Regions from separate parts of the Pseudomonas putida group bacterium ESBL64 genome, predicted to be linked through region 3. Evidence: predicted binding sites of a transcription regulator. Region 3 holds the regulator's gene; each other region holds the start of a gene.
What was found. The regulator FliA, encoded in region 3, starts transcription of late flagellar genes. The targets are predictions, from matches to a motif close to CTAAAGTTTNNNNNNNNNNNGCCGNTAA.
Positions count from the first base shown of each region.

Region 1: V6093_RS06735 (methyl-accepting chemotaxis protein) is a predicted target of FliA. The motif match lies at 3,511-3,538, and genes of this name have one in related genera.
Region 2: motA (flagellar motor stator protein MotA) is a predicted target of FliA. The motif match lies at 2,412-2,439, and genes of this name have one in related genera.

Region 1 is NZ_CP145799.1:1,486,050-1,492,020, reverse strand. Features, by position in the region: gene V6093_RS06745 (NAD(P)H dependent flavin oxidoreductase family protein) at 64-1,830, opposite strand; gene V6093_RS06740 (PLP-dependent aminotransferase family protein) at 1,831-3,327, shown strand; gene V6093_RS06735 (methyl-accepting chemotaxis protein) at 3,598-5,223, shown strand; gene mgtA (magnesium-translocating P-type ATPase) at 5,965-5,971, shown strand, end outside.
Region 2 is NZ_CP145799.1:4,493,253-4,499,223, reverse strand. Features, by position in the region: gene rsgA (small ribosomal subunit biogenesis GTPase RsgA) at 1-144, shown strand, start outside; gene motB (flagellar motor protein MotB) at 452-1,492, opposite strand; gene motA (flagellar motor stator protein MotA) at 1,496-2,347, opposite strand; gene V6093_RS20390 (HDOD domain-containing protein) at 2,478-4,013, shown strand; gene V6093_RS20385 (rhodanese-like domain-containing protein) at 4,058-4,867, shown strand; gene asd (archaetidylserine decarboxylase) at 4,877-5,740, shown strand; gene serB (phosphoserine phosphatase SerB) at 5,817-5,971, opposite strand, start outside.
Region 3 is NZ_CP145799.1:2,259,206-2,265,176, forward strand. Features, by position in the region: gene V6093_RS10240 (chemotaxis protein CheA) at 1-581, opposite strand, end outside; gene V6093_RS10245 (protein phosphatase CheZ) at 594-1,382, opposite strand; gene V6093_RS10250 (chemotaxis response regulator CheY) at 1,405-1,779, opposite strand; gene fliA (RNA polymerase sigma factor FliA) at 1,887-2,627, opposite strand; gene fleN (flagellar synthesis regulator FleN) at 2,624-3,457, opposite strand; gene flhF (flagellar biosynthesis protein FlhF) at 3,551-4,858, opposite strand; gene flhA (flagellar biosynthesis protein FlhA) at 4,870-5,971, opposite strand, start outside.

The DNA.
Region 1 (5,971 bases), 770 kb from region 3:
CCTTGTCGGGTGTCCTTCTGTTGCCCACTTTAACCTGTTACGGGTTCAGAGGCCGATGCGGCATCAAGCTGCCTTGGCAGCGCCCGGCTTGCGTTCGCCAATCAGGATGTCTTCGAAGAATGCCCCGACAGGTTCGGTAGGGTGGCACAGTTGTATCTCCAGCACCCACACCACCTCGCTCGGGACAATCTCCACCTCGGCCAGCTTGTCCTGGCTATACAACACATGCGGGAAGTCGGCGATGCGATGCCCGGCCAGGTTGCGCTCCAGCTGCCAACCTTTGGCCTGGGCACTGCGCTCGGCGAAGTCATACAGTTCACGCCCGGTCAACCCGCGGCCCCAGGCCTGGCGGGTCTCGTCGAACACTTCATGCAGTGCCTTCACGCAGGCGTGGTGCAGGGCGTGCTGGCCAAACACGAAGGTATCGCCATAGTCACCTTCATAGCCATCCCATACCGGCCCAACGTCGACAACGACGATGTCCGTGGTACGTAACACGCGTTGAAGGTCAATGCCTTGCCGTGGCGTACGCACGGTATCGTCACCAAAACGGATGTAGGTGGGGTGCCAGGTGTGTGAGGCGCCCATCGCCTGCAGGGTATGCGCGGCCATCTCCAGTGCCTGGGCGGTGGTCATGCCGACTTGCAGTTGGCTGGCAATGGCGGCCACGGCCCGCACCGACTGCTCGCGGGCAGCGAGCATGCCGTCCAGCGAATAACGCGGGCCGACCTTTTCCAGCTCAGGGTGCAGCGGGTTGGCTGAGGAAGCCTGCGTTGTCAGTGCGCCGCTGGCGACAAAGGCCTCGGCGACAAAGCGATGGGGCTTTACCCCTGCTGCAAGGCATTGTTCGCGGGCCTGGGTGATCATCGTGGCATTGCCACAGGCATAGACTTGGGCTTCGTGCCAGCGATGTGTCTGGCTGAGCGCCACCTGCTGTATACGTGCCTGGGCCGAGAGCACCGGTTGCCAGCGAAAGTGCGGGTGCACACGGCTGGACACGTCGAGAAATTCGCGATCATAAAAATCCGCCGGCGAAGAGCCGCCCCAATACAGCGTGACGTCGGCATCGCCGGCCAAGGCTGTCAGCAACAGCGGCTTGATGCCGGCGTAACCTGTGCCAGTGGCGAAAAGGATCAGCGGGCGTTGATCATCGTGCTGCCAGGTACAGGCGCCCAGCGGGCCCTCGAGCTTTACCGTTGCACCTGCTTGCAGGGTGGGCAGCAAACCTTCAGTGAACAGGCCGCCGCTGACCTTGCGGATGTGAAACACCAGTTGCCCTTGTTCCTGGGCAGGCAGGTTGGCAATGGAGAAACAGCGGCTGTCGCCGTTGTCCAACTGAAACCGCATGTACTGGCCCGCCCGCACCTCCAGCGGCTGAGCAGGTTGCAACACCAGCTCGACGATATCTGCGCTCAGCGCGCGCTTGCCAACCACCTGTGCCTGGGTTTCCAGTGCGGGTGCGTCCAGTGACCAGCCGGGTATTTCCAGGCGCATGTCGCTGCAGGCGTGGCTCTGGCACAGCAACATCTCGTCGGCGGCCAAGGGGTAGGAAGGCGGCGGCGTGTCCGCATCCCGCTGCTTGTCCTGATGCTGCCCCGACACCACCTTGACCTTGCACGAGCCGCAGGCGCCGCGGCGGCAGGAGAAGGGTACCGGCAGGCCGCTGGCGAGCATGGCGTCGAGCAGCAGCTCCTGGCTGGCTTCGAAGGTTTTGCCCGTGGGCGAAATTTCAATGACGTGGCGGCTTTGCATGAGCACCTCGGGGCAAATGGAGGTTCGATTGTTGCTATAGTCCAGGACCAGCAGAACCTCCAGTTTTGGATATTTCATATGGTCCAGCTTCGTAAATGGCAGCCACTGCTCAAACTCGATGGGGCACAAGCTTCGTACCGGCAGATCGTCGAAGGGTTGGTGGCCGCAATCAGCGAGGGTCGCCTGCGCCCTGGCACGCCGTTGCCGGGCACGCGGGAGATGGCGCAACTGCTGAACGTCAATCGCAAGACCGTGATCCTTGCTTATGAGGAAGCCGAAACCAAAGGCTGGCTGCAAAGCGTGCAACGCCGGGGCACCTTTGTCAGCCAGCAGCTGGCGCCTGGCACAGCGGCCGTTTGCGGTGCCGTGCGGCCTTTTGCCCTGGCGCTGCCAGAGGAACCTGCCGTTGCCTACTTCAAGGCGAACGAACAGGCTGTAGCCCAACAAGGCCGGCCAGGGGCCTTGTTCTTCGACAACGGCGCCTGTGACCACCGCCTGCTACCGCAGGCTGTACTGCACCGCTATTACCGCAATGCCTTGCGCAGCAGCTTCAGCAGCAATAGTGTGCGCCACGGCAGCGAGTGCAGCAGCCGCAATCTGCGCAGCGCCCTGGCCGACATGTTGCGGCACAATCGCAGCCTGAACGTTGGCGCCGAGCATATCTGCCTGACCCAGGGGGTGCAGATGTCGCTGTCCCTGGTGGCCAGTGTGTTGCTCAAGCCGGGTGACGTTGTGCTGGTCGAGCGCCTGAGTTACCCCCCTGCCTGGGAGATCTTCCGTCAGCTGGGTGCCCGCCTGGTGACCGTGGAGCTGGACCATGAGGGCTGCCGAGTCGATCAGCTCGAGGCCCTGTGCCGGCAGCACAAGGTGCGGATGATGTACATAACACCCCATCACCAGTTCCCGACCACGGTCAGCCTGCCAGCCGGGCGCAGGCAACAGTTGCTGGAGCTGGCGCGCCAGCATGCCTTTTGCGTGGTCGAAGAAGATTACGACTACGAATACCACTTTGCCGGGCGGCCTTATCTGCCGTTGGCCAGCGACCGCCAGCAGCGGCACGTGATTTACATTGGCTCACTGTCCAAGCCTTTGGGCAGCACGTTCCGTTGCAGCTATATCGTGGCACCGGTGGAAGTGACAACCGTGCTGGAACGCAGGGCGATGTTGACCCTGGGGCAGGGCGATGCAGTCATGCAGCAGATGTTGGCGGACCTGATCAATGATGGCGAACTGAAGAAGCACCTGCGCCGGGTCAACCGCGAGTACCGGCGCCGGCGCGAGACTTTGTTGGGGTGTTTGCGCGATGCGTTCGACGAACAGATCAGCGTGCAGGCGCCAGAAGGTGGCCTGGCGCTGTGGGTGAGGTTTGCCGATGAGATCAACGTGGATCAGTTGGTCGACAAAGCGCTGGAACGGGACCTGGTGGTGCGCAGTGGGCGACAGTTTTCACCGTTTGGCCATGCCGAGAATGCCTTGCGCCTGGGGTTTGCTTCGCTGGATGCCGATGAGATCCGGCAGGCTACCCAACGCCTGGCAGACGCCGCGAAAGCGATTGGCAAGGCGCGGTGGCTGTAGGCACGGCCATCTGCCGCGACAGGGGATGGCACGGGCTTCGCCCGTGTTCGCGGGCAAGCCCGCTCCCACAGTGATCGCGCTGGCCTCAGGATTTGTGCAAGAGGGTTACGCCCCCAAGGGGCGCGCGGCCTTTGGGTCTCAACGCATTCCGTTCGGTTACCGCACATAACCGTATCTCGGCGCCTCAAGCCTGCGCCAGCACCTCCGATAGCAGCACACCCACCCTCGAATCTTCGATCAGAAGTGGTGCCAACAAGGAGTACTGCCCGCATGCTTGCCAACCTGAAAATTCGCACCGGAATGTTCTGGGTGTTGTCGCTGTTCAGCCTGACCCTGCTGTTTTCGACGGCCAGTGCCTGGTGGGCTGCCGTGGGTAGCGACCAGCAGATCACTGAACTGGACCAGACTGCGCACCAGTCGGACCGGTTGAACAATGCGTTGCTGATGGCGATTCGCTCCAGCGCCAACGTGTCTTCGGGCTTTATCGAGCAGTTGGGTGGCCATGACGAGAGTGCAGGCAAGCGCATGGCGCTGTCGGTGGAGCTGAACAACAAGAGCCAGACGCTGGTCGACGAATTTGTCGAAAACGCCCGTGAACCCGCCCTTCGCGTGCTGGCAACCGAGCTGCAGGCTACCTTTGCCGAATACGCCAAGGCGGTGGCGGGGCAGCGCGAAGCGACCCGCCAGCGTTCCCTGGAGCAGTATTTCAAGGTCAACAGCGATGCCGGTAATGCCATGGGGCGGTTGCAAACCCTGCGCCAGCAGCTGGTGACCACACTGAGCGAACGTGGCCAGCAAATCATGCTCGAGTCCGACCGGCGTCTGGCCCGGGCGCAATTGCTGAGCCTGTGCCTGCTGGGCATGACCGTGGTGCTGGCGGTGCTGTGCTGGGCGTTCATTGCCCAGCGTGTGTTGCACCCCCTGCGTGAAGCCGGTGGGCATTTCCGGCGCATTGCCAGTGGCGACCTGAGCGTGCCGGTGCAAGGGCAGGGCAACAACGAAATCGGCCAACTGTTCCATGAGCTGCAGCGCATGCAGCAGAGCCAGCGCGACACCCTTGGGCAGATCAACAACTGTGCCCGGCAGTTGGACGCCGCCGCCTCGGCGTTGAACGCGGTCACCGAGGAAAGCGCCAACAACCTGCGTCAGCAGGGGCAGGAGCTGGAGCAGGCCGCGACTGCCGTGACCGAAATGACCACGGCAGTGGAGGAGGTTGCGCGCAACGCGATCACCACCTCGCAAACCACCAGTGAATCCAACCAGCTGGCCGCGCAAAGCCGCCGGCAAGTCAGCGAAAACATCGACGGCACCGAAGCGATGACCCGCGAGATCCAGACCAGCAGTGCGCACCTGCAGCAGTTGGTGGGGCAGGTGCGGGACATCGGCAAGGTGCTGGAAGTGATCCGCTCGGTGTCCGAGCAGACCAACCTGCTGGCGCTCAATGCTGCCATCGAGGCGGCCCGTGCCGGTGAGGCCGGGCGCGGCTTTGCGGTGGTGGCGGATGAGGTGCGCACACTGGCCTACCGCACGCAACAATCGACCCAGGAAATCGAGCAGATGATCGGCAGCGTGCAGGCGGGGACCGAAGCTGCGGTGGCTTCCATGCAGGCCAGCACCAACCGCGCCCAGTCGACACTGGACGTGACCCTGGCCTCGGGGCAAGTGCTGGAGGGCATCTACAGTGCGATCGGCGAAATAAACGAGCGCAATCTGGTCATTGCCAGTGCGGCCGAAGAGCAGGCTCAGGTAGCGCGAGAAGTAGACCGCAACTTGCTGAACATCCGCGAACTGTCCAACCATTCCGCGGCAGGTGCGCAGCAGACCAGCGAGGCGAGCAAGGCGTTGTCGGGGCTGGTGGGGGAGATGACGGCGTTGGTGGGACGGTTCAAGGTTTGAGGCGCTGCGCCTGCGTGGAACATTAAGATAAGGTTAAACTTATTTAAAGTTCCCCTTGCGGGTTGACTTCGATACTACGCTTGAATAAAGTTCGACCGCCCCGAGCGCGGGGCCTTTTTTCCCTTCACTGAAGAATTCAATGGACACAGTATCTCGTCGCTGCCTGACCTCTGCCGAATGGCCGGGTCAGGCACTTGAACCGGAACACCGGTCCCGACACCCTGGTCGGGCAAGCCGCGCCAGAGCCTGATGCTCCGCCGTGACTTGCCGCCGCCGGTGTTGGCCGGTTGGAGGCAAGCTCATGAACCTCACTTCATTCGTTTCACATCGCCAGCCTGCGTGCCTTGCGCCGCGGCAGGCCCGCGCCTGGCCGCGGCGTCTGCACGGCTACCTTGACCACCACCAGCACCCCCCAAGTAGTTGCGGGGTGCTGGCGCGTCTTCATGCACGCTTGAGCCCCCGCACTTCTCACTGAATAAAAGATATTGAGCGGTATCTTTATGCTCGAACTTTTCACCTTAAAAGTTCGCGGGATAACTATTGCCCTGTGTTTATGAAAAGGAACCAAACCATGGATTGCGCGAGTAGAAAGTTCGCTGCCGACACAACTTCCGACTCTCGGCAGCGGACAGACAACTGTCGGAAAGAACCAGCATTATTCAGCGACCCGACATGCCTTCGTTCACCGCCTGAGTGAAACGTCTGTGTGTCGTGCCGCCGCAGCGGCAGGAGCACAGCAACATGACTG
Region 2 (5,971 bases), 2.2 Mb from region 3:
GGCACCTGCCGCTTCCGCGACTGCAAGCATGACCGCGAACCGGGCTGCGCCCTGCTCAAGGCACTGGAAGAGGGGCGCATCAAGCCGCAGCGCATGAACAGCTACCGCTCGATCATCGCCAGCCTGGCAGAAGACAGCTACTGAAACGCTCGAAATGAAAGTTGCCGCGCCCCCTTGTAGGAGCGGGTTTACCCGCGAATACGGTGGCGACTGCAACGGTGAACGGCGGGTGGAAATTGGCCAGCAGGTCCGGCCCTTTCGCGGGTGAACCCGCTCCTACGACGGCCTGCGCCCAATCACCGATGCGTATGTAGGAGCGGCCTTAGCCGCGAACACCGGCAACGCCGGTGCCATTCACCGCACTGGCGGCTTCGCGGGTAAACCCGCTCCTACAGTGATCGCGCCAGCGTTCAGGTGGTGGGTAGCACAGTTGCCCACCCCAAAAAGCCGCTTACTGATCCTTGGCTTCATCCATCTTCAGCGTGCCATCTTCAAAGATGTTCAGCTTCTGGCGCAGCTCGCGCGGTTGCATCGGTGCCTGTTCAGTTGCCCCTGGGTCAGCCGGTGCCGAAGCCCCTGGCGCAGCACCACTGGCTGGCGCTGCAGGTGCCGTTGGCGCAGCTGGCGGTGTTTCCGGCGCACCCTGCTCACCTTCGATATTGCGCTGGGCTTTCTTGGTCAGCACGATGATGTCGATACGGCGGTTGACCGGGTTGAACGGGTCCTTGCGGTCGAACAGTGACGACGAGGCGTACCCCACCACCCGTGCCACCTGGCCGTCCGGGTAGCCACCCGCCACCAGGGCACGCCGCGCGGCGTTGGCGCGGTTGGCCGACAGCTCCCAGTTACCGTATTCGCCAGTGCCAGCATACGGCTTGGCATCGGTATGGCCGCTGATGCTGATCTTGTTCGGCACCGCCTTGATGGTGTCGGCCATGGCCAGCAGGATATCTTCGAAGTAAGGCTGCAGGCGCGCGCTACCGATGTCGAACATCGGTCGGTTCTCAGCATCCATGATCTGGATGCGCAGGCCGTCCTGGGTGATCTCGAACAGGATCTGGTCCTTGAACTTCTGCAGCTGCGGGTTCTCTTCCACCTTGTTCTGCAGTTCCTGCAGCAACAGCTCCAGACGCTCGCGCTCGACCTGCTCGGCCATGGTCTCGACCTGGTCCTTGTTCAGCTGAGTGGGGGACTGCTGCGTCGGCTCGGTCTTCACTTCCGGATTGATGGTTTTGTCCGGCGCCATCTCCGGGGAACCCCCCAGGTCGATGACATAAGGCGTGCCACTCTCGGAGAAACCAATAGGGTCCTGGAAATAGCCGGCAATGGCGATCTTCTGCTCAGGCGTGGCCGTGGACAACAGCCACAGCACCAGGAAGAACGCCATCATCGCCGTGGCGAAGTCGGCAAAGGCGATTTTCCAGGCGCCACCATGGTGGCCGCCGCCAAAGCGCTTGACGCGCTTGACGATGATGGGCTGATTGTTCTCCATGACTCAGCGACCGCGAACCGCTTGTTCCAGTTCGGCGAAGCTTGGGCGGTGCTTGGGGTACAGCACCTTGCGCCCGAACTCGACCGCCAGCGAAGGTGGCATGCCCGACGCCGAGGCCACCAGCGAAGCCTTGATCGATTCGTAGAGGTTCAGTTCTTCCTTGGCATCGTGCTCCAGGCACTTGGCCAAAGGGCCGAAGAACCCGTAAGCCGCCAGAATACCGAAGAAGGTACCCACCAGTGCCGCACCTACGTGCATGCCGATGGCCGCCTGATCGCCATCGCCCAGCGAGGCCATGGTCACCACGATACCCAGTACCGCCGCAACGATACCGAACCCGGGCATACCGTCGGCGATGCCGGTCACCGCGTGGGACGGGTGCTCCAGCTCTTCCTTCATGCTCAGCAGTTCCATGTCGAACAGGCCCTCGAGCTCGTGCGGGGCCATGTTGCCGGTGGACATGATGCGCAGGTAATCGCAGACGAAGGCGGTCATGCGCTCATCGGCCAGTACCGTCGGGTACTTGGCGAAGATCGGGCTGGCTGCGGCGTCCTCGATGTCGGCCTCGATGGCCATCATGCCTTCGCGACGGCTTTTGTTGAGGATTTCGTAAACGAGGCCCAGCACCTCCAGGTAGAAGGCATGGCTGAAGCGCGAGCCGAACATCTTCATCGACTTCTTGATGACGTGCATGGTCATGTGGCCAGGGTTGGCCTGCAGGAATGCACCAAAGGCCGCACCGCCGATGATCAGTACTTCGAACGGCTGGATCAGCGCTGCGATCTTGCCGTGGGAGAGCACGTAGCCGCCGAGCACGCTCGCGAATACGACGATGATGCCGATAATTTTAGCCATAGGTTCAAAGCACTTGCTGTCGTGGTCAGGGGAAGAGACGGGAGCTTTAAAACTCTTCTTCTACTTATCGGCAGAACTGCGCCAGACTATAGCCACTCAATGCGAAAAGCCAGTTCGGACTGATGTCAAAATGCCAATTGAAACCAAGGTGCCCACTCAGGCCCCGCGTACGCTAGAGGCCTGGGTAAAGCTGCTCGAGAGTGTTCGCATCCCCGTGCCGAAGCACAGCTACGACCGGGTCATGGCTGCCATCCACGATAGCCGTCGCTCGCTGCGCGATATCGCCGAACTGATGCAGGATAGCCCGGCACTGGTGCTGTCAGTGATGCGCGAAGCCAATCACCCCACCAATGCCAGCCTTGCCGAACCCGCCGAAAGCCTGGAGGTCGCTCTCAACCGCCTGGGCCTGGAGCGCAGCGAGCAGCTTCTCAAACGCCTGCCGGCGCTGCCCGTGGAGGAAATTCCGCCGGTACTGTGCCAGTTCCAGATGATCAGCCAGCATGCGGCACAGCAGGCCAGCGGCCTGTTCGCCAGCCGCCTGGCACGGCTGTGGCAAGAGATTCACTGGGGCAGCCTGCTGTTCCTGTCGCCACTCTGGCCACTGGCACTGGCCTACCCCAAGCTGCTCGACACTTGGGAGCTGCGGGTTATCCACAAAGGTGAAGACGCCGCCCACGTCGAGGAAGAACTGTTTGGCGTGCGCATCATGGCGCTGTGCCAGACCATGGCCGAGTATTGGCGCCTGCCCCAATGGGTCACCCAGGGTTATCGCCTGCTACTGGAAGAGCGCGAACAACTGGCCCAGGTGCTGAATATCGCCCGCGACGAAGACCTGCTCAGCCAGCAACACCGCCTGGACGCCGAGCCCGGCCTGCGGCGCTGGTTCAACCAGCCGGCCAATACCGTACTGCTGGCCAACAACCTGGCCCTGGCGGCACAGGTCGGCTGGGACAACCCGCACCTGCTGCGCTGGCAACTGCTGACCGCGCTGTACCTGCAAACCTCGCTGGAAGACGTGCAGCAGCAGGTGCACCAGCAGGCTGCCGCCAGCGCCCGCCGCCACGCCCGGCATGCCCTGTTCCACCCGGCCGAGGCCTTGATCTGGCCGTGGCACCAACGCCGCCCTCACCCGGACATGCTCGCACCGCCACCGCCCAGCAGCGACGACCTGGCACGCTGGCGCACGCTGTGCCAGCACCTGCTGGCCCAACCCAGCCCGTTCACCAACACCGTGCACCTGGCCACGCAGGCCCGTGAGGCCCTGCTGGCCTGCGGCATGCAACGCATCATGCTGCTTAGCCTGGACAAGGCCAGTGACTACCTGCGCGTGCAGCAAATTGCCGGCCTGCCCAAGGAGGCCGGGGCTCTGGCTCTGCAGGTATCGCAGAACAAGCTGCTGCAAAAGCTGCTGAGTCAGGCCGGGCAGTTGCGCATCACACCTGAAAACCACAGCCAGTTCTCGGCGCTGTTGCCCGCCCCGCTGCGCACCTTGTTCCGCAGCGAACATGTACTGCTTCGCTCGCTGGCTGCGAACGACCAGGTGCTGATGCTGTTGGTGGCCGAGCAGGGCTGCCGGCCTTTGGCGGATATCAGCGTGCAAGCCTTCGGCAAGACCGCACAATGCATCGAGCGGGCCTTGTCGGTGTTTACCAACCGCAAGGGTTGAGCCTTGCGCTACAATCGCCCCTCTTTCCACACTGGAGACCGTGGATGACCGACTTTTCCGGCCTGCCCCTGGTGATCGAAGCTGCAGACCTGCTGCCACGCCTGGATTCGCCGCAGCTGATCCTGGTCGACCTGAGCAGCGCCAACCGCTATGTCAGCGGGCATATCCCCGGCGCGCGCTTTGTCGAAGGCAAGCGCACCCAGCTCGGCCAGCCCCCGGCGCCCGGCCTGCTGCCAGCCCTGGGCGAGCTCGAAAAACTGTTCAGCGAACTCGGCCACCGCGCCGATGCCGTGTATGTGGTGTACGACGATGAAGGCGGCGGCTGGGCCGGGCGCTTCATCTGGCTGCTCGATGTCATCGGCCACGAGCGCTACCACTACCTCAATGGCGGTATCCAGGCCTGGCCGGCAGACAAGCTGTCCACCGCAGTGCCTGCCATTGGCAGCGCCCCGGTGCACCTGCACGTAGACAGCGCACCCACTGCCACCCGCGAGTACCTGCAAAGCCGCCTGGGCGCCGATGACCTGGTCATCTGGGACGCACGCGGCCCGCAGGAATTCAGCGGCGAAAAAGTGCTGGCAGCCAAAGGCGGCCACATCCCCGGCGCGATCAACTTCGAGTGGACCGCCGGCATGGATTTCAACGACCACCTGCGCATCCGCCAGGACATCGCTGAAGTCCTCAAGCAACTGGGCATCACCCCTGACAAGGAGGTGATCACCCACTGCCAGACCCACCGCCGCTCCGGTTTCACTTACCTGGTGGCCAAGTCCCTCGGTTACCCACGCGTCAAGGCCTACGCCGGCTCGTGGGGCGAATGGGGCAACCACCCGGACACGCCTGTAGAAGTCTAAGGAACCTGCATGAAATCCCGTCTGTTCATCATCAGCCAGTACCTGCTGCCGCACCACCTGCTGTCGCGGCTGGCCGGCTGCATCGCCGAGTGCCGCGTGCGCTGGTTCAAGAACGCCTTCACCGCATGGTTCGCCAAGCGCTACCAGGTGAACATGAGCGAGGCGCTGGTCGAAGACCTGAGCGCTTACGAGCACTTCAATGCGTTCTTCACCCGCGCCTTGAAACCTGGTGCCCGTCCGCTGGACGAATCCCCGGGCGCCATCCTGTGCCCGGCCGACGGTGCGGTCAGCCAGCTTGGCCCGATCGAGCACGGTCGTATCTTCCAGGCCAAAGGCCACGGTTTCAGCGCGCAAGAGCTGCTGGGCGGTGATCCGGCCATGGCCGCGCCGTTCATGGGCGGCGAGTTTGCCACCATCTACCTGTCGCCCAAGGACTACCACCGCGTGCACATGCCGCTGGCCGGCACCCTGCGCGAAATGGTCTATGTGCCGGGCCGCCTGTTCTCGGTCAACCAGACCACCGCAGAGAATGTCCCCGAGCTGTTCGCTCGCAACGAGCGCGTGGTCTGCCTGTTCGATACAGAGCGTGGGCCAATGGCTGTGGTACTGGTCGGCGCGATGATCGTCGCCTCGATCGAAACGGTATGGGCCGGGCTGGTCACGCCGCCCAAACGTGAGCTGAAGACCTTCCGCTACGACGAAGCCAGCCGCACGCCGATCCACCTGGAGAAAGGTGCCGAACTAGGCCGCTTCAAGCTGGGTTCGACCGCCATCGTGCTGTTCGGGCCGGAGCAGGTGAAGTGGGCTGAGAGCCTGGGTGCGGGTTCTGCAGTGCGCATGGGGCAGCAGCTGGCGGCGCCTGTGCAGGCTTGATTCGAGCCATATGAAAAAGGCCCTGCATATGCAGGGCCTTTTTCGTTGGGCCGCCATGCGGCCCCGGATTCACGGATCAGCCGCGGGCGTCGCGATCACGCAGGCCCAGCAGATACAGCACCCCGTCCAGCCCCAAGGTGGAAATCGCCTGCTTGGCCGACTGGCGCACCAGCGGCTTGGCACGAAACGCCACGCCCAAACCGGCCAGCGACAGCATCGGCAGGTCATTGG
Region 3 (5,971 bases):
GCACCGCTGACAGTCTCGCCCTGCATCTGCTCGTCGGCCGCCGCTTGCGCCTTGACCGCATCGAGCGAATCGAGCAACTGCTCGAATTCACTGTCAGTGATGTCCTGGTGTTGCTCCTCGGCCTCGGCCGGCGCGGCAACCGACACGTCGGCAACCGGCGCCGGTGCAGGCGCTGCAACAGTTTCGGCTGCGCCAGGTTCGGCCAGGCGCGACAACGCTGCCAGCAGTGCGGGGGTGGCCGGTGTCACTTCGGCACGCTCGCGCACCTGGCCAAACATGCTGTTGACCGTATCCAGTGCCTCGAGCACCACATCCATCAGTTCCGCATCGACCCGGCGCTCACCTTTGCGCAGGACGTCGAACACGTTCTCGGCGATATGGCAGCACTCCACCAGCTCGTTCAGCTGGAGGAAGCCGGCGCCCCCTTTTACAGTGTGGAAACCGCGAAAGATCGCATTGAGCAGGTCGGCATCGTCAGGTCGGCTTTCCAGCTCGACCAGTTGCTCGGACAATTGCTCAAGAATTTCGCCGGCTTCTACCAGGAAATCCTGGAGGATTTCTTCATCGGCGCCGAAGCTCATCAAACGTGCTCCTTAAAAACCAAGGCTGGACAGCAGATCATCGACATCGTCCTGACCGGACACGACGTCTTCACGCTTATCGGCATGAATCTGCGGACCTTCACCCCGAGTCGGATGTTTTTCTCGATCTTTTTCTGCACGCAATTGATCGTGGTCATGTTTTATACCGGCAAAGCGGTCGACCTGGCTGGCCATCAGCACCAGCTTGAGCAGGTTGCTTTCCACCTCGGTCACCAGTGCGGTGACGCGCTTGATCACCTGGCCGGTCAGGTCCTGATAGTCCTGGGCCAGCAAAATGTCATTGAGGTGCCCGGAAACCTTGCGGTTGCCCTCGGCGCTGTGCGTCAGGAAACTGTCGACTCGCTTGACCAGATCACGGAATTCCGGCGCAGCCACTTCGCGGCGCATGAAGCGCTGCCAGTCGGTGCTCAGGGCCTTGGCCTCGCTGGCGAGCTCATTGAGCACCGGTGTGCTTTCCTCGACCAGGTCCATGGTGCGGTTGGCCGCGCCCTCGGTGAGCTTGACCACATACGACAGGCGCTCGGTGGCGTCGGTAATCTGCGACACCTCTTCTGCCTGTGGCATGGTGGGGTCGATCTGGAAACTGACGATGGCACTGTGCAGCTCGCGAGTCAGCTTGCCGACTTCCTGGTACAGGCCGCGGTCGCGGGTCTGGTTCAGTTCGTGAATCAACTGCACCGCCTCGCCGAAACGGCCCCGCTCCAGGCTTTCGACCAACTCCTGGGCATGCTTCTTCAGGGTCGACTCGAACTCGCCCAAAGACGTTTGTGATGAATCCATGACGCGCCCCCCCTGACGTGACTCAGCCGTTGACGCGTTCGAAGATCTTCTCGATCTTCTCTTTGAGCACCTGAGCGGTGAACGGCTTGACCACGTACCCATTGACCCCGGCCTGTGCCGCTTCAATGATCTGGTCGCGCTTGGCTTCAGCGGTCACCATCAGGACCGGCATGCTTTTCAGCTTGTCGCTGGCACGCACTTTACGCAGCAGGTCGATGCCGGACATGCCCGGCATGTTCCAGTCGGTCACCAGGAAGTCGTAGTGACCGTTTTCCAGCATCGGCAACGCTGTGGTGCCGTCATCGGCTTCGTCGGTGTTGGTGAAACCCAGGTCACGCAACAGGTTCTTGATGATCCGCCGCATCGTCGAAAAGTCGTCAACGATGAGGATTTTCATGTTCTTGTCCAATTAGACCTCCAAGCAGTCTCAAACGCGCTCGGCCTACCGAGCACGCACTCATTCAATTCGGTACAACGTGGAAAACGACTGCAACGACAGTGGGCTCAACGCGCCCGCCATTCCCCCAGGCGGCTGCGCAGGCGCGCGGCACATTGGCTGTGCAACTGGCTGACCCGCGACTCGCTGACACCCAGCACCTCACCGATTTCCTTGAGGTTCAGCTCTTCGTCGTAGTACAGCGCCAGCACCAGGCGCTCACGCTCCGGCAGGTTGGCGATAGCCTCGGTCAGGGCAGCCTGGAAGCGCTCCTCCTCCAGGCCGCGCGCAGGTTCGACCTGGCCACTGGCGCCATCCTCATGCAGCCCTTCGTGCTCGCCGTCCTGCAACAGGTCGTCAAAGCTGAACAGGCGGCTGCCCAGGGTATCGTTCAAGATCCCGTAGTAATCATCGAGACTCAATTGGAGTTCGGCAGCAACTTCATGATCTTTAGCGTCACGGCCTGTTCTGGCCTCAACTGCACGCATGGCATCACTGACCATACGGGTGTTGCGGTGTACCGAACGCGGTGCCCAATCGCCTTTGCGCACTTCGTCCAGCATGGCCCCGCGGATGCGGATGCCAGCGTAGGTCTCAAAGCTGGCGCCCTTGCTGGCGTCGTATTTGTTGGCCACTTCCAGCAGGCCGATCATGCCGGCCTGGATCAGGTCCTCGACTTGCACGTTGGCCGGCAATCGCGCCAACAGGTGGTACGCGATGCGCTTGACCAGCGGGGCGTAGCGTTCGATCAGCTCGTACTGGGCGTCCTTCGCCGCCCGGCTGTACATCTTGAAGCCGCTGGCGTTCATAGTACGGGTCCCGCGCTGGTGGGTTGCACCAAGCGCTCGACAAAGAACTCCAGATGGCCGCGCGGATTGGCCGGCAGCGGCCAGCTGTCGACCTTCTGGGCAATCGCCTTGAAGGCCAGCGCACACTTGGAGCGAGGGAAGGCTTCGTAGACGGCACGCTGCTTCTGCACCGCCTTGCGCACGCACTCGTCGTACGGCACGGCACCCACGTACTGCAGGGCAACGTCAAGGAAGCGGTCGGTGACCTTGGTCAGCTTGGCAAACAGGTTGCGCCCTTCCTGCGGGCTCTGCGCCATGTTGGCCAACACACGGAAACGATTCATGCCATAGTCGCGATTGAGCAGCTTGATCAACGCGTAGGCGTCGGTAATCGAGGTAGGTTCATCACACACCACCAGCAGCACTTCCTGGGCGGCGCGAACGAAGCTGACCACCGAGTCACCGATACCCGCAGCGGTATCGATCACCAACACATCGAGGTTGTCGCCGATCTCGCTGAACGCCTGGATCAGCCCGGCATGCTGGGCCGGGGCCAGATGCACCATGCTCTGGGTGCCCGAGGCTGCCGGTACGATGCGCACACCGCCGGGGCCCTGCAGCATCACGTCACGCAGCTCGCAACGCCCTTCAATCACATCGGCGAGGGTACGTTTGGGGGTAAGGCCCAGCAATACGTCGACATTGGCCAGGCCCAGGTCGGCGTCCAGCAGCATGACCCTGCGGCCAAGCTCGGCCAGCGCCAGGGACAAGTTCACTGAAACGTTAGTCTTGCCGACGCCACCTTTGCCACCGGTCACGGCGATCACCTGTACGGGATGCATGCTACCCATGTCTGTTCTTTACCTTGTCTCGCTGGGACTCAGGCCACACGTAGGGCAATTCTGCGTGCCCCTTGGCATAGCGACTTTGCACACGCTTCATGGTCAACCCGCTCGCCGTGGGTTGTGATAGAGATCAGCGAACATGTCGGCCATGGCCTCTTCGCTGGGCTCGTCCTGCTGCTGCACATTCACCGCCCGCGTGACCAACTGGTGGCCCCTTGGCAGGTGCAGGTCGTCAGGAATGCGTGGGCCATCGGTAAGATAGGCCACTGGCAGTTCATGACTGATGGCAAGGCTCAACACATCGCCAAGGCTTGCCGTTTCATCGAGTTTGGTCAGGATGCAGCCGGCCAGGCCACAGCGCTTGTAGCTGTGGTAGGCGGCGGTCAGCACCTGCTTCTGGCTGGTGGTGGCCAGCACCAGGTAGTTCTTCGCGGCAATGCCACGCCCGGCCAAGGTTTCCAGCTGCATGCGCAGCGCAGGGTCGCTGGCCTGCAGGCCGGCAGTATCGATCAGCACCACGCGCTTGCGCAGCAGTGGCTCCAGCGCTGCTGCCAGCGACTGGCCCGGGTCGACGTAAGTCACCGGCACGTTGAGGATGCGGCCCAGGGTCTTGAGCTGCTCCTGGGCGCCGATACGGAAGCTGTCCATGCTCACCAGCGCCAGGTTCTGCGCGCCGTACTTGAGCACGTAGCGCGCGGCCAGCTTGGCCAGGGTGGTGGTCTTGCCCATGCCCGCCGGGCCGACCATGGCGATCACCCCGCCCTCTTCGATCGGCTCGATTTCAGGTACTTCGATCATCCGCGCCAAGTGAGCCAGCAGCATGCGCCAGGCCTGGCGCGGTTCCTCGATCTCGGCGGTCAGGTCCAGCAGCTCGCGGGCGATCGGCCCGGACAGGCCGATGCGCTGCAGGCGGCGCCAAAGGTTGGCCTGCTGCGGCTTGCTGCCCTGCAGCTGATTCCAGGCCAGCGAACCGAGTTGCACTTCCAGCAGCTCGCGCAGACCCGACAGCTCCGAGCGCATGGCATCGAACAGGCGCGGGTCAACCGGCGCAGCAGCCGGTACGGCGGCGGCCTCAGGGGCATCGACGTGCGGCTCGATCAACGGTTCGGCAGCGGTCAAAGATTGCCCGGCGAACAATTGGCGGTTGTTGTCGCTGCTGTCCTGACGCTGGTCCAGCTCGGCCTGGGCAGTGGCAATGCGCGTGTGGGTCTTGCGCAGCTCTTCTTCCAGCTCGGCGTTGGGCACACGCGGGGCCAGGGCGGACAGCTTGTAGTCCAGCGCGGCCGTCAGCTCGACACCACCGGCAATGCGGCGGTTGCCAATGATTGCGGCATCGGCGCCCAGCTCGTCACGGACCAGTTTCATGGCCTGACGCATATCGGCGGCGAAAAATCGCTTAACTTGCATTATCCCCTACCTCAGCCGTTAGGGCCCACGGTGGCAACGATGGTGACTTGCTTGTTGTCCGGTATTTCCTGATACGCCAGAACATGCAAATTCGGTACAGCCAGGCGACCGAAACGCGACAACATGGCGCGGATCGGGCCGGCGACCAGCAGGATGGCCGGCTGACCCTGCATTTCCTGGCGCTGGGCCGCCTCGATCAGCGAACGTTGCAGCTTCTCGGCCATGCTAGGCTCCAGAAGAACACCATCTTCCTGACCCTGCCCGGCCCTTTGCAGACTATTCAGCAAAATCTGTTCCAACCTTGGCTCCAGGGTAATCACTGGAAGCTCCGACTCAACGCCGACAATGCTTTGCACGATGGCGCGACACAATCCGACGCGCACCACCGCCACCAGTGCGGCGGTATCTTGACTCTTGCCGGCGTTGTTCGCGATAGCCTCGGCAATACTGCGAATATCGCGCACTGGCACCTGTTCCGACAACAGGGCTTGCAGCACCTTGAGCAGCCCCGACAAGGAAATGACACCCGGCACCAGCTCTTCTGCAAGTTTAGGCGATGCCTTGGCCAGCACCTGCAGCAGTTGCTGAACCTCTTCGTGGCCGATCAGCTCGTGGCAGTGTTTCTGCAGAATCTGGTTGAGGTGGGTGGCCACCACGGTGCTGGCATCGACCACGGTGTAACCCAGCGACTGCGCCTGTGAGCGCTGGCCGACGTCGATCCACACCGCTTCCAGGCCAAACGCCGGGTCGCGCGCGGCAATACCGTTGAGGGTGCCAAACACCTGCCCAGGGTTGATCGCCAGTTCGCGGTCCGGGTAGATCTCCGCCTCGGCCAGAATCACCCCCATCAGGGTCAGGCGATAGGCGCTGGGTTGCAGGTCGAGGTTGTCACGAATGTGCACGGTGGGCATCAGGAAGCCCAGGTCCTGCGACAGCTTCTTGCGCACGCCCTTGATCCGCGCCAGCAACTGGCCGCCCTGGTTGCGATCGACCAGCGGGATCAGCCGATAGCCGACCTCCAGGCCGATCATGTCGATGGGGGTGACGTCGTCCCAACCCAGCTCCTTGGTTTCCAGCGCGCGCTGTGGCGAGGGCAGCAGGTCCTGCTGACGC